Pirellula sp. SH-Sr6A: one gene and its partner. Each later gene encodes a partner of the first gene's protein in a complex. Links are inferred from orthologs where the notes say so. Each region holds a gene or a part of one and is shown on either strand. Other genes may lie near its edges.

Region 1 (6,858 bases):
ATGTCGTCATCGATCAGTGACGGCATGACAAGGACATCGGGTTGCCGGAGCATCAATTTCGCAAAATGCCCAAGGGGCGGGTCTCCTACCCCGGGTTCGAAGAAGTTCTGAGTCACGTTGATGATCTCTGGATCCGCATCGGCTTTATTCTCCAGAGAGACCCAATCCCGAACGTATTTGTCGGCATTTTCTAAAGCAACGCGCCAAAGGGATGGCAAGCCGTGGGTAGGGGGAGCGCTCACGACGATCAAACCACGATCGCCATTGAGCATGCTTCGAAACGACTCGATCATCGAGTCGCGCATTCCAAGATCGGACAGTGTCTTAAGAGTTGGTTTCTTGGTATCAATCGTGAAAAGGACGCGTTCTCCTGTCGGTACCCCCGCGCTCATAAACGAGATGACCCAGTCGATCTCCTTGAAGTTGGTAGCGAACTTCGCTTCTTGCTTTGCACGTCGTTCGGCGGGATTCAATCCGAGTATTTTTTTGATGGCAACGAGAGCGCCATCGCCGGTAGCGCGGTCCATAGGGGGCAAGGTCTCCCAGACACCATCGATTCGATAGCGAACAATTGCCCCCTTGGTGGAAAAATCCATGTGGATGCGGTCAGCACGCCCTGCAATGGCATTGGCAATCACGATCAACGCGACGGGATATCCGGGCAGTTGCCTCGCGGCGATCGACAGCCCTTGAGCTTCGTCTTTGGGGATCCCGATTTGCTTGATTTCCAATGCCGGCAACGTGATCTCACCTCCAGCAGCCACGGCCATTGGATCGGAGGTAGCAGGCTTGGGTTTTTTCTTGCCAAAAATCATAGTAAGGAAGCTCTAGGGAAGGGGTCCCCGGGGAGGAGATTGGGGGACACCGAGTTAGGAGTAGTGGAGGAAAAGAATAAGTTCGGCCGCATCCAGTTTCGAATGCGGCCGCACAAAGCTGCGTCGGGCTTAAATGATACCAGGCTGGCTAACGTTGATCCCCTTGAGAGCCATTTTGAGCGCATCCGGGTTAGGAGCCACTTCGAACGCGGTCGGTCGATCGATCAACCCGTCGTCGATAAGTTGCTTGAGGCTCATGGTGAAGTCCTGCATCCCATCTTCTGCACCGATTCGAATTGCATCGGAAAGCTTTTGATCTTTACCTTCCAAGATCAGTTTTCGGATCATGGGACTAAAGGTCATGACTTCGCAGGTGGGTACACGGCTAACGCCTTGACGGATCGATCGAAGCAGCTTTTGTGCGATGATCCCCTTCATGTTGAACGCCATGGCGTTACGAATGGCTCCGTGCAATTCCTCTGGAAACAAGTCGAGAATACGGCCGATGGTCGAGGGGGCGGTCGACGCGTGAATGGTTCCAAACACCAAGTGCCCGGTTTCGGCTGCGTGGATCGCCGTCATAAACGTTTCTTGGTCCCGCATTTCACCGACGAGGATGATGTCCGGGTCTTCCCGAACCGCGTGTTTCATCGCGATTTCAAAATTCTTGACATCGGTACCTACTTCGCGTTGGTTGATCAGACACTTGTCCTCCGTGTACACGAACTCGATCGGATCTTCGAGGGTCAAGATGTGTTTGCGGTAGGTGCGATTGATCCAGTTCAACATCGAAGCGATGGTTGTACTTTTTCCCGACCCCGTAACCCCGGCAAGCAAAACCATTCCTTGGTCGAATTTGCAGAGCTCTTCGAGGATAGGGGGAAGGAACAATCCTTCGAAGTTGGGAATGAAATTATTGATTCGCCGCGCGACCAAACCTGGTCTGCCGAGCTGCTTCAACATGTTCACCCGGAATCGCCAGTTCTCGCCGTCGACATTGACGGTATAGGAGAAGTCAGCGCCCCCCTCCTCTTCAAAAATGCGACGGTTTCGATCGTCCAGCATCGGGATCAAAAGCCGGACCATTTCCTCGACTTCAATGGGAGGACGGTTGAGCGGTTTCAAATCCCCTTTGACCCGGACGATCGGGGGTGTACCGACTTTGAGGTGTAAGTCGCTACCTTCCAATTTCACGCAGGCTTTGAAGAGTTTATCGACCTCCAGCTCCGATTTGGTCTGCAAAAGGGATGCTGCCAATTCGTCGGCGGCAGGAGTCGACTTGTTGGTCTGCGGACGGGCTTCAGCTGTTGCCATAAGGTTCGAGCAGTTTGGGGAAACGAAGAGAATTAGAAATCGCGAGAAGGGCCTCGGTGCCTCCGCTCCATTCTAGTCTACAACGATCCAAATCCCTAATGCGAGGAGCCTAGACGCACCGGAATTCCATTTTGTGCCATCAGACGCTTGGTTTCCTCGATGGTGAACTCGCCGAAGTGGAAGATACTCGCAGCCAAAACCGCGTCCGCTCTTCCGATTCGGATGGCGTCCACCATATGGATTGGGTGGCCGGCTCCACCGCTCGCGACAACAGGAATATCGACCGCCTCGCTCACAGCCGCGGTGATCGGCAGGTCGTATCCGTCCTTGGTTCCATCCCGGTCCATGCTGGTGAGGACAATTTCGCCCGCCCCCAGGCGTTCGACTTCCTTCGCCCACGCGACGGCTTCGAGACCGGTCGGGGTTCGTCCGCCGTGAATATGGACCTCCCAAAACTCCTTGCCATCGCGCAGAACACGTTTGGGATCGATGTTGACGACAATGCATTGAGCACCGAACCGCTCGGATGCTTGACGAACGAGCTCCGGATTCTTGCAGGCCGTCGAGTTGATACTGACTTTGTCGCATCCTGCCTGAAGCAGTTGTCGAATGTCGTCAACCGTGCGAATCCCCCCTCCGACCGTGAGGGGCATGAAGACTTGCTCGGCCGTGCGTCGCACGACATCGAGCATGATTCCGCGATCTTCGTGGCTCGCGGTGATATCGAGAAATACAAGCTCATCAGCCCCTTCGGACTCATAACGTTGGGCGATCTGGACTGGATCTCCGGCATCGCGAAGATTGAGAAAATTGGTCCCTTTGACGACCCTTCCGCCATGGACGTCGAGACAGGGGATGACTCTTTTCGCAAGCATCTGCCGTGATTACCTTGTGCTCGCGGTGGGGGTCCCACCTGCGATCGATGCGTTAAGGGACTTTTGAAACTGATCGAACAAATAGCTGCTGTCGTGAGGGCCTGCCGATGCCTCGGGGTGGTATTGGACGCTGAAAGCATTGTGCTTTCGGTGCCGAACCCCAGCGATCGTATTGTCGTTGAGATTGCGATGCGTCACCTCCAAGCATTCAGGGAGAGAGGCTTCTTCGACCGCAAATCCGTGGTTCTGTGAAGTGATTTCCACCTGCCCCGTCAAGCAATTCAAGACCGGTTGGTTGGCTCCTCGGTGCCCGAACTTCAGTTTGAATGTCTTCGCACCTGCCGCCAAGGACAGAAGCTGATGCCCTAAACAGATTCCGAACACAGGTTTCTGCCCCAACAACTCGCGAATCGACTCGATCGCGTAGGTAAGAGGTTCGGGGTCCCCCGGGCCGTTGCTCAGAAAGACGCCATCGGGATTCTGATTGAGAACGTCCTGGGCGGAAGAAGTCCCCGGCAGAATCGTGACCCGGTTTCCGCGATGGGCCAAGTGCCTGGGAATGTTCCACTTCATGCCGAAATCTAGGCATACAACGTGAGGTACTCGATTCCCTTCGGTATGCGTTTCCCCGCCCAGAGAAGAATAGGGGTGCAACACACTGCCCCATTCGTTTGCAGAGCCTGGCATTACCTCGCGAACCAAATCGCGTCCGATCAAACCAGGACTCTTTCTCGCTTTTTCAACGAGCGATGCGCGATCGGAGTCGATGGTGGAGATGATCCCTTTTTGAGCGCCACGATCTCGAATGCGTCGCACCAAGGCCCGTGTATCGATTCCCGAGATAGCGACAATGTTGTGCTTGATCAAGTAATCCGATAGCGACCCATTTGCGCGGAAGTTGCTATGGATGCGGCTATTTTCGCGTACGACAAATCCTGCGATGCGAGGGTGGCTCGACTCGAGATCCTCCAGATTGACTCCCACATTCCCAATCATGGGGTAGGTCATGGTGACAATCTGACCGCGATAGGAGGGGTCGGTCAAGATTTCTTGATATCCGGTTAGGGACGTGTTGAAGACCACTTCGCCATCCCGCTCCCCTTCGGCACCAATGGAAAATCCCTCATAAACGGTACCGTCTTCCAATGCCAAGAAGCCAGGTTTCTGTTGGCGATACAACGTTGGGATCCCCCCGAGTTTCGAGTTGATTGGCCTAGTACAGACCAACGAATTTGCAGGGAATGAGCCCCGTATCCCTTCGCCCAACCCCTTTTCAATAAAATTTCAAAAATGATATCGCAGAACGGATGGTTTCACTAGGGGCAACGAAGCATGGAAAGGGTTATCGAAGAATCTCTTGGCGTTTCTGCGAACCTGGTTATGCTGAGCAGCGTACTCGCACGGGTCTATTTCCCTTCTTGAAAGTCGTCCCTATGGTCTTGGATACCATTTCGCCGATGTTTGCCGCTTCGGACTTTTGGATGGCCAAATGGCTTACGCCATTTTGGTTTGTCGGAGTCGGCATTCTTTTGGGCTTGGTCGTGCTCTCCTTATTTTTGGCGCTCGCATTCCTCCTGATTGTACCGACGCGCGGTTTGGAGCCTGCTCGAAAGAGTGGGACGCTCCATTGGGTGGCCCTCGCTCTGACGGTATTGCTCGGAATTGGAATTGGGGGCTTTCTCAACTCAGGAGACTTCCGTCGAGCTTTCTTTGTGAAGGGCGAGTTCGCCACCGAGGAATGGCTCTTGGTAAGCGTTGCCCTCACTGCCATGTTGGGTTCGATGGTTTGGGCGCTGCTCTTCTGCTCTTCGACTAGGTTCTTCGGCGAGCTGCGAGCCCTTTTGTTTGAAGGGGTCGGCTTCGCCATGTTGGTAACTTTAGGGACTGTTGGAGCGATCGGCCTTGCTGCAACTCCTTGGGTGGATGACCCTCGAAGCGTCGCTAGCAGTATTCCGCAAATGTTTGCCCCCTCAACAAGGACACTCAGCTTTACCCTCCCTGGTTCCACGTCACCAGAGGGTGGCAAGCTGCAAAAGCTGGAGGTGCAATACGATCCATCCACGCTCGGCTTTACGAAGATCGAATCCAACCGACGAATCCTGATCGCGGACGCATCCGAAGTCGACCAACTGCGTTTTGCCGCCGTGAACATCGATGCCGATGCTCCTAAGGTTTGGGAGCGATCGATGGGACCGAATAAGAGCCCGCTTCCGATGGTCGGCGGTGCCGAAGTTTTTGCTCAGAACGAAGAAATCGACGATGCGGAAGTGACGTTTACGCTCGTTTCGTACCCACCGGTTCCTCAAGCCATCTCGATTTTGCTCGTCGCCGCTTTTGTGACGGTGTTTGGGTTGCTCTTTTTCCTGATGCAATCCGCTGCACCGAAGATCGCTGCGATCGCCCTTTCGGCAGCGAAGAGCGAGCTTTCCCAGCCGTTGCCCAAAATCTTGATCACCATTGTGGGGCTTGCGATTCTCCTGTTTGTATTCCTGCCGTTTCACACATTCGGGGAAGATATCAAACTGTTGAAAGACTGCGGAATCACGTTAGCTCTTATCGCCGCAATCTTCCAAGGTGTGTGGTCGGCGAGCACGTCAGTTAGCGATGAAATTGAAGGTCGCACGGCGTTAACGCTTCTGAGCAAGCCGATTCACCGACGTTCGTTCATCATCGGAAAAATCCTAGGTGTGTTCTGGATTTTGATGTTCATGTTCTTGGTCATGGGCTCCTTCGAACTCTTTGCGGTGGCCTACAAACCGATTGTGGAAGCTCGCGAGAACTCATTGGATATCCCCATGTGGCAGCAGTGCCATTTGGAAATGTTCCAAACCATCCCAGGTCTCGCTCTGGCATTCATGGAAGCCGTCATTTTAGGCTCGATCTCGGTCGCGATCGGGACTCGCGTCTCGATGGTCGCCAATTTCGCGATTTGCTTCTCGATCTATGTTCTCGGGCACCTAACTCCCGTGATTATGGAATCCGCAGCAGGTGGGTTGCCGTTGGTCGAATTCTTTTCGCAGTTGATTTCAGCAATCGTCCCCAACTTGAATCACTTCTCGATGGAGTCCGCGATCGATGCGGATGTCGGAGTGCCTTGGTCGGTGATCGCCAGCGTGTTTGTTTACACGACAATCTATGGAATCGGAGCCACCTTGCTCGGTCTCCTCCTTTTTGAAGAACGAGATTTGGCGTAACGTGAAATCGCTTGTTTATTGTTTCCCGACGCAGCCCCATCATGTGGATTGGATGCGAGCTGCTGCTCCGAACTGTGAATTTATTGAAGCGACCCAGGAGACGATTCCCGAGCGGATCATGGATGCCGAGATCTTTGTGGGGCATGCCAAGGTTCCGGTAGATTGGGACCGCGTAGTCGAGCAAGGAAAATTGCGTTTCATTCAATCCTCTGCCGCCGGGCTGGATCACTGCTTGGCTCCCTCGGTTATCGAGTCGGATATCGTGGTGTGCAGCGCCTCAGGATTGTTTGCCGATCAAGTCGCCGAGCAAACCTTGGCGTTACTTCTTGGGCTGCTTCGGGGGATTCCGATTTTCTATCGACAGTGGCAGCGCAAAGAATTCGTTCGCAGACCGACCGACGATCTTCACGGAAAGCGAGTAGGGATTGTTGGAATGGGGGGAAATGGTCGCCGGCTCGTCGACGTACTCGCTCCGTTTCGAGTAACCATGCGAGCGACCGATTTCTTCCCCGACCGCAAGCCTGCAGCGTTGGAAGAGCTTTGGCCGCATACGCGACTGGAGGAATTAGCGGCTTGGTCGGAGATCCTCATCCTTACCCTGCCCCTCAATGCTTCGACGCGCGGTGTGGTGGACAAGACGATCCTTCGCGCCATGCCAAA
Region 2 (7,812 bases), 2.3 Mb from region 1 along the record:
CACAGTATGGCGCGGTGCAACTCCTCTGCCGATACCTTGCCTGCCGCGTTCTCCAGCTCCAAAGTCCCAGTGGCGTCGGACAAAAACTCGACTTGAAATCCTCGGTGCATCCCCTGCCTGGCGGTCGTGTCGCAGCACATGTGGGTCATATACCCTGCGATGGAAATGGTTTTCACCTGGTGCAATGCCAGCCACTCCGAAAGCGGGGTTTCGGTAAAGCTTCCGGGAAGGGTCTTATCGATCAAAATATCGCAAGAACGGGCTTGGATCTCTGGATGCAGTTCCCACTGCTCAGATCCCTTGCGAAAGATAGGAAAATCGGCGTTCGGCTGGTGGTGCCGGATCACGGCGATCGGTATTTGCGCCTCGCGGGCCGCGTCAAAGGCCTCGAGGATTTTCGACAAATGCCCCGCGGGATGGGTGATGGGTAACGCACCGGTGAAGTACTCCATCTGAACATCGATGACCAGCAATGCTCGCTTCATTTTCTATGACACCTTTCCTACGTAGGATAACGCCACTCGGGGGGCATGGCATGGGAGAGAATCTCCTACCGTTTTACCACAACCAAAGCCCGTACCGGGCTTGAGTAAGGCCCGAAGCCGATGGAGGGGGCCCTAACTATGGAGCCAACCAACTAAGGAGCCCGTTAAGAAGGGGACTGTTACGAAGAGGCCCGTTACGAGAAGCGAAGAAGCTTTGCGATCGCTTCTAGCCCGGTCATTCCTGGTACAACCCCAGCCTGCATGGCGGCCTCGCTGACCTCTGCGACCTTCGCTTCTAAAAGGTCCTCTGGCTCGCGAAGCGGTTTGTCGGGTGTCCCTCTCGCAATCGCGACCGGCATCGAAAACTTGGTCGCGACTTCGCAATCGTAAAGTCCGCAACCCAGAATCCCTTGGTCGGTGTGAATCGCGCAGTATTGGCCGGTCGGCCATCGATAACTGCATCCCAAAACAGGGCCGTACGGTGTCTCAAGAATCCGATGGGAATAACCAAGCTTCGTCAGGGACATGATCTTTTAATCTCCCAGCATCTTTGAAAGCGCCTGCATGGCGACATGCCACGCAGGTCGGGTTTGAAGATACGTTTCCCACCAATCCATGAGGCTCGGCGCGACTTGATCGTGCACATCCGCTCCTGCAGGGATCGGTATGTGCCAATGTTCAATGGCCAGGGCTGCCATCTCACTGGTACATCGACTCAGTTCGAGAACTTGCGAGGCCGCTAACACCGGTGGCAGCATGGCGAGCGGGGCGATCTTTGCCAAAGTAACCGCCCCTAACATGTCGCTGAACCGAGGCAGGTCCAATTGTACCTGGGATATCAACCAAGCCAAACGAACTGTCTCGGGAAGCTCGGCCATCGGATTGGTTAATATCGCCTCAATGCGAACTAGGTTCGCATGAGAGTGAGCGACACCTGCCCCCCCAACAACAGGCTGCACCGGAACTACGCGTACCTCCTCTGCCAAAAGTTCCTTCTCGGTCAATCTTCCCACATGCGCGAGAAGCCCGTTTCCAAACCCAAGCCAATGCTCCTGCAACGGCCTGCTTCGAAACAGGATCTGATCGGAGAATTTGGGAAACAATTGTTTGAAGGCCGCTTCGATTTCGGTGACCTTGCCAGACATCGATGTCACCACGTGGGGGCCGCATTCTCCAACCGCTTTTCGCAACACGGCCGAAACCAGCTCGTGATTCGATTCGATATCGGCTGCTGTCGAGATCAAGATGGACCAAAGCGAGGGGGCTTGCGAACCCGCAGTTGCCTCGATGAGTCGGTTCAGTTCATTCGCTTCGCGTTGAAGGGCGGATAGGACGGAACGATCTACGAACTGATCGGGGAAGCGGTCGGCAAAGTCAGCTGCATGGAGCGCGCTGACAGATGCGTTCGGTGTCCATCGGAGGTGAGTCATCGCTAGCTAGAGAATCGTTCTTGAAGCGAAAGGACGGTCATGGGCTTCTCACGCATCACGGACATCGCTTCGATGGCAATCCGCCCTGCCGCCACCGTGGTAATACAGGGGACTCCAAACTGGACCGCGGCGGCTCGGATGCGACCTTCGTCGGTTCGCGCCCCTTTGCCGCTCGGGGTATTGAGAATGAGGGACACCTCTCCATTCTTCAAGTAATCGATGAGGTTAGGATTACCCTCCGCCAACTTCTTGATCGGGACAACGGGAATGTGGCCTCGCTGGAGCTCCGCTGCGGTTCCGGAGGTAGCCAAAAGTTTGTATCCCATCTCATGCAGTTGGCGGGCCATATCAATAATGCCAGCCCGATGTCGCGAGGAGATGCTTAGGAAAACATTCCCCGATTTGGGAAGGACAACGCCGGCAGCGATTTGGCTCTTGTTGAAGGCCAAAGCAAAATCGTCGCTGACCCCCATGACTTCGCCGGTGCTGCGCATCTCCGGTCCTAAAACGATGTCGACTCCAGCAAACTTTCGGAAGGGGAAGACCGATTCCTTGACCGAAACGCTGCGAGGAATGGGCTCGGAAGTGATTCCCAAATCCTTCAGTTTGCAACCCACCATCACTTTGGCGGCGATGTTGGCGACCGGAGTTCCTGTCGCTTTGGCGACAAACGGAACGGTTCGACTAGCTCGCGGATTGACCTCTAATACATAAACAACCGGGCGTCCTTCTTCTTCCTTGATCGCAAACTGGACGTTCATCAGTCCGATGACCCGCAAACGCTTCGCCATGGCGACGGTCGCATGCCGGATTTCGTCGAGTACCGCTTTGCTCAGCGAGAAGGGTGGGATCACGCACGCGGAATCTCCGGAGTGAACACCCGCCTCCTCGATGTGCTCCATGACTCCCATGATGACGACGTCTTCGCCATCCGAGACGGCGTCCACGTCGACCTCGGTTGCATCCTCGAGGAATCGGTCGATCAAGACCGGTTGTCCCTGGGCAACGACAAACGCTTCGGCAATGAATCGATCGAATTGCGAGTAGTCGTAGCAAATCTCCATAGCACGACCACCGAGCACGAAGCTGGGGCGGACCAAGCATGGGAAGCCGATCTTCTGAACCTCTGAACGCGCCTGCAGCATCGTGCGCGCAATGCCGTTCGCTGGCTGCTTGAGTTTGAGCTCATGCAGCAACGCTTGAAACTTCTCGCGATCCTCTGCGTCTTCGATAGTCTCGACACTGGTACCCACGATGGGAACCCCTGCATCGGCGAGCGCCCTGGCTAAATTCAACGGAGTCTGTCCACCGAACTGCACGATGACACCGTCGGGTTGAACCGTGTCATAGATGTTGAGCACATCTTCGGTTGTTAGAGGCTCAAAGAAGAGCAAATCGCTGGTGTCGTAATCGGTGCTCACGGTCTCGGGATTGCTGTTGACCATGATCGACTCGATTCCCAACTCGCGAAGGGCGTAGCTGGCATGGCAGCAGCAGTAATCGAACTCGATCCCTTGACCAATCCGATTGGGGCCACCGCCGAGAATCATCACGCGCTTCTTGTCCCCCTTGGACGGTGCCTCGTTTTCTTCTTCGTACGAGCTGTAATAATAAGGGGTGTATGCCTCGAATTCCGCAGCACAGGTGTCGACCGATTTGAAGGTGGCGACGATCCCCTGCGATTTTCTCCAATCTCGAATCTCCATCTCGTCGCTGCCGAGAATATGGGCAAGCTGTCGATCGGAGAATCCCATTTGTTTCGCCTGCCTTAGCGTGGGGCGGTCCACGGCCCCGGCGCTCCCTAGCGTACGGAGATACTTCTCCATCTCCACAATCTCCGAGAGCTGGTCCAAGAACCATCTATCGATCGCGGTGATGTTATGGATTTCATCGATCGACATTCCGCTGAGCAAGGCATAGCGTAGATACCAAACGCGGTCGGCATTGGGTTTCGAAAGCTTGTTATTGATCTCTTCGTCGTCTGGTCGTCGATCGGTATACCAAAGGTCTTTGCTGTCGGATCCAAATCCGAACGCTCCCACTTCGAGCCCTCGCAATGCTTTTTGGAAGGACTCTTTGAACGTGCGCCCGATCGCCATCGTCTCGCCAACGCTCTTCATTTGCGTGGTCAGGGTGGAGTCGGCCTCGGGGAACTTTTCAAAAGCAAAGCGAGGTATCTTGGTCACGACATAATCGATGGTCGGTTCGAAGCAAGCTTGCGTCTTACGGGTGATGTCGTTTTGAAGCTCCCACAATCGGAAGCCGACAGCCAGCTTGGCTGCAATCTTCGCGATGGGGAACCCCGTTGCCTTGCTGGCCAGGGCGCTGGAACGGCTGACGCGAGGATTCATCTCAATGACAATCATCCTCCCATTCGTGGGATGGATGGCGAACTGAATATTGGACCCTCCTGTCTCCACGCCGATCTCGCGGATGATGGCGAGACTGGCATCGCGCATCCGCTGGTACTCTTTATCGGTCAACGTCTGAGCCGGCGCGACGGTGATCGAATCGCCGGTGTGGACCCCCATGGGATCGAAGTTCTCGATGGAACAAATGATGACAACGTTGTCGTCGACATCGCGCATGACTTCCATTTCATATTCTTTCCAACCGATGATCGACTCTTCGATGAGAACTTCGGTGATCGGTGAAAGGGTCAAGCCGTTTTGGACGAGGCCTTCGAAGTCGTCACGGTTGTAAGCGATCGCCGACCCGCTTCCCCCCATGGTAAAACTGGGGCGTACCACGCAGGGGAGACCCACTTCTTGAAGCACTTTGCGGGCTTCATCGAGCGAATGAACCACGGAACCTTTGCAGACTTCTTGGCCGATCTTTTCCATCGCCAATTTGAATGCATCGCGGGCCTCGGCCTTGTGAATGACCTCAGGGTTGGCCCCGATCATTTCGCAGTTGTTCTTCTCGAGTACTCCCTCGCGGGCCAAATCCATGGCGATATTCAATGCCGTTTGACCTCCCAATGTCGGGAGAATGGCGTCGGGACGCTCTCGTTCGATGACTTTTTCGACGATTTCCCAAGTCAACGGCTCGATATAGGTCCGCTCCGCCGTCGCCGGATCGGTCATGATCGTGGCGGGATTGCTGTTCACGAGGACGACTTCGAACCCCTCTTCGCGCAAGGCTTTGCAAGCCTGTGTGCCAGAGTAATCGAATTCGCACGCCTGCCCGATGACGATAGGGCCGGAACCGATGAGAAGGATTTTCTTGATGTCAGTCCGTTTCGGCACAGCAAAACCTGAAAATTTTCAAGGGGAAATGGCTCAAAAGAGGCCACCTGCCTAGAAAACTCCAGCATTTTGTCGCGGTTCTACTCTGCCAACGGTCCGAAGTTCTGCGGTGACCAAAATCCCACAGAACTTAGCATGCCTCCCGGTTCTTTGGTAGCCTAAAGACGGCTCTCAAACTTCGTAACTCACTTTGCCATGCTTGCTCGCCCGGCTGATGCGATCCAAGCTGTACAGTCCGGCCAAGACGAATTCGATACAGGATGCCCGTATGGCAGGGTGTGAGGAGGCATTTACCTCAAAGGCGGCTTCCCACACGGGTGGGACATGCTTAAGCCGCTCCGCGTAATGTTCGCTGGGTAGTAGATCTCCCACCTCGATGCGAACCCCCTTATTGAAAATCTCGGCGATCGGTTCCATGCCGTGTTGGTCGACGTATTGCTCGAACACTGTCCGGATGGCGCTGGCGATGAGAGCATCCAAAATCTTGCGTTCGCTCATCTGATGGGAACCCATCAAATCGACTTCGAGTTTCCCTAGAGCGGAGGTGTAAAGGTGCCCCAAATCACTGATGCGGGGGACGGCGAGCGCTTCCCCGAGCAACACCGCTCGGTGCCGTGCGGATGCAATCATCGTTCGGTAATTCGCCAACGAGAAACGAGCCGAGACCCCGGAAGCTTGATCGACATACTTCGATTTCCGTGCCTGTGTCGTGATTTCCTCGATGATCTCCATCATGAAATAGGGGACTTGGACGGGGTAATCGCCATCGAGCGGGATCCCCGCCTCCTGCTTCAAGATCTCGATCCCCTGCTCCCGCTCGGCAGGATAGTGGGTCTGGATGATCGACCCAATCCGATCCTTCAACTGGGGAATCACCTTTCCGCTCCGGTTGTAGGTACTGGGGTTGGCAGAAAAAAGGATGAAAATATCGAGATCGAATCGAATCGGGTAACCTCGGATTTGAACGTCTCGCTCTTCGAGGATGTTGAACAACCCGACCTGGACCAAATCGTCGAGCTCCGGCAACTCATTCATGGCGAAAATTCCGCGATGCATTCTCGGAATCAATCCAAAGTACAACGCATCCTCCGAACTCATGCTTACCCCGCCGGTCAATTTCGAAGGATCGATCTCGCCGATTACATCCGCGAACTTGGTCCCAGGAGCCAAACGCTCCACGTACCGATCCGATCGATGCCACCAACCAATGGGAACTTCGTGCTCGGACAAGGTTTCTATGGCCCGTTTCCCTGCCGCCGTGATGGGATGGTAGGGATCCTCGTGAAGCGGCAAATTGGGCAAATCGATATAAGGAATGAATTCGTCGAGAAACCGCACGAGGGTTCGCATCAGCCGGCTCTTGGCCTGCCCTTTCTCCCCTAAAAAGAGCAAATCGTGCCCTGCGAGCAAGGCGATGTTGAGCTCCGGAACCACCGTGTCGTCGTACCCGACAATCCCAGGATAAAGAGGTTCACCGGAAGAAAGCATGATTAAAAAATTGCTGCGTATCTCCTCCTTGACGCTACGGCTCTTCCAACCGCTCGCGCGGAGCTCAGCAAGATTTTTCGGGAGAGATGTGATTTCCATAGCAATCGCAGTTGAAGGAGTCGCGTATCAGGTTGAGATCATTTTCCACCGCTCTGATTATAGCGCACGGACAAGAAGGCTGGCTCGCCTGGATGGAATGCCGGATAATGTCTCGCAGTCGGATGCGATGCTTTTCAGTCGAACGCGTCCCGGCACCATCCATCCGACGCGTCTCAAGATTGAGTAAGGGATTGCAACTTTATGGCCCTCACGACCTCCCAAATCATCGACTCGCTGAACGAACCGCAACGGCAGGCGGTGACGCACATCGAAGGACCGCTTTTGACCCTGGCCGGCCCCGGGAGCGGCAAAACACGCGTCGTCACGCATCGCATTGCATACATGCTCGATCAAGGTGTCTCGCCCTACTCAATCCTCGCATTGACCTTCACCAACAAAGCGGCGCGCGAGATGAAAGCGCGCCTCGACCGTATGGTCGATGATTGCCCGGTCTGGATGGGAACATTCCACGGCTACTGCGCGCGATTTCTACGGCGCTTTGGCGAAATGGTTGGCATCGCGCCGAACTTTACCATCTTCGACACCGACGACTCAAAAAATGCTCTCAAGAAAGCGATCGAACAAGCGAACGTGTCTCTCACGCACTTGAACCAAGGGGACATCGGGCGACGCATCGGCGCATTGAAAAACAAAGCGATCTCCCCTGAGATCTTCGAAGGAACCGTGCGCGGAGACCACGATCGTATCATCAGTAAAGTCTACCCCATCTACCAAAAACTCCTTCGCCAATTCAACGCCGTCGACTTCGACGATTTGTTGATGCACACGGCCAACATCCTTCGCTCCAACCCCGACCTCCGATCGGACTTGGACGCAAAACATCGCTACATCCTGGTGGATGAATACCAAGACACCAACCTTGCTCAGTACTTGATCGTTCGCGGTCTCTCGATCGATCACCCGAATCTGAATGTCACCGGTGATCCAGACCAATCGATTTACAGTTGGCGCGGAGCGGATATCTCGAACATCTTGAGCTTCGAGAAGGATTATCCTCAGTCGAGTACCGTCCGATTGGAACACAACTACCGCAGCACCCCC

Evidence for each region. Proteins that work in one complex are often made in the same cells at the same time.
Region 2: the proteins of carA (region 1) and carB are in contact, whole or in part, in a solved structure (PDB 1KEE), measured with the Escherichia coli proteins. The link is inferred for Pirellula sp. SH-Sr6A from one-to-one orthologs.

Annotation. Positions count from the first base shown.
Region 1 is NZ_CP011272.1:387,307-394,164, forward strand. The notes cover bases 2,099-4,905. They hold carA (glutamine-hydrolyzing carbamoyl-phosphate synthase small subunit), read right to left. Parts: upstream 4,184-4,905; coding sequence 3,014-4,183; downstream 2,099-3,013. Other genes in these bases: VN12_RS01230 (type IV pilus twitching motility protein PilT), read right to left, coding at 2,099-2,129; hisF (imidazole glycerol phosphate synthase subunit HisF), read right to left, coding at 2,225-3,004; VN12_RS01245 (ABC transporter permease), read left to right, coding at 4,438-4,905. Outside these bases: VN12_RS01225 (ATPase, T2SS/T4P/T4SS family), read right to left, coding at 1-815; more of VN12_RS01230, read right to left, coding at 945-2,098; more of VN12_RS01245, read left to right, coding at 4,906-6,198; VN12_RS01250 (D-2-hydroxyacid dehydrogenase), read left to right, coding at 6,200-6,858. UniProt on the Escherichia coli protein: Small subunit of the glutamine-dependent carbamoyl phosphate synthetase (CPSase).
Region 2 is NZ_CP011272.1:2,735,123-2,742,934, reverse strand. The notes cover bases 1,718-5,478. They hold carB (carbamoyl-phosphate synthase large subunit), read right to left. Parts: upstream 5,164-5,478; coding sequence 1,918-5,163; downstream 1,718-1,917. Other genes in these bases: VN12_RS10735 (magnesium chelatase), read right to left, coding at 5,335-5,478; VN12_RS10745 (hypothetical protein), read right to left, coding at 1,718-1,915. In the rest of the region: VN12_RS10755 (cysteine hydrolase family protein), read right to left, coding at 1-485; VN12_RS10750 (DUF1805 domain-containing protein), read right to left, coding at 680-1,012; more of VN12_RS10745, read right to left, coding at 1,019-1,717; more of VN12_RS10735, read right to left, coding at 5,479-6,750; VN12_RS10730 (ATP-dependent helicase), read left to right, coding at 6,952-7,812. UniProt on the Escherichia coli protein: Large subunit of the glutamine-dependent carbamoyl phosphate synthetase (CPSase).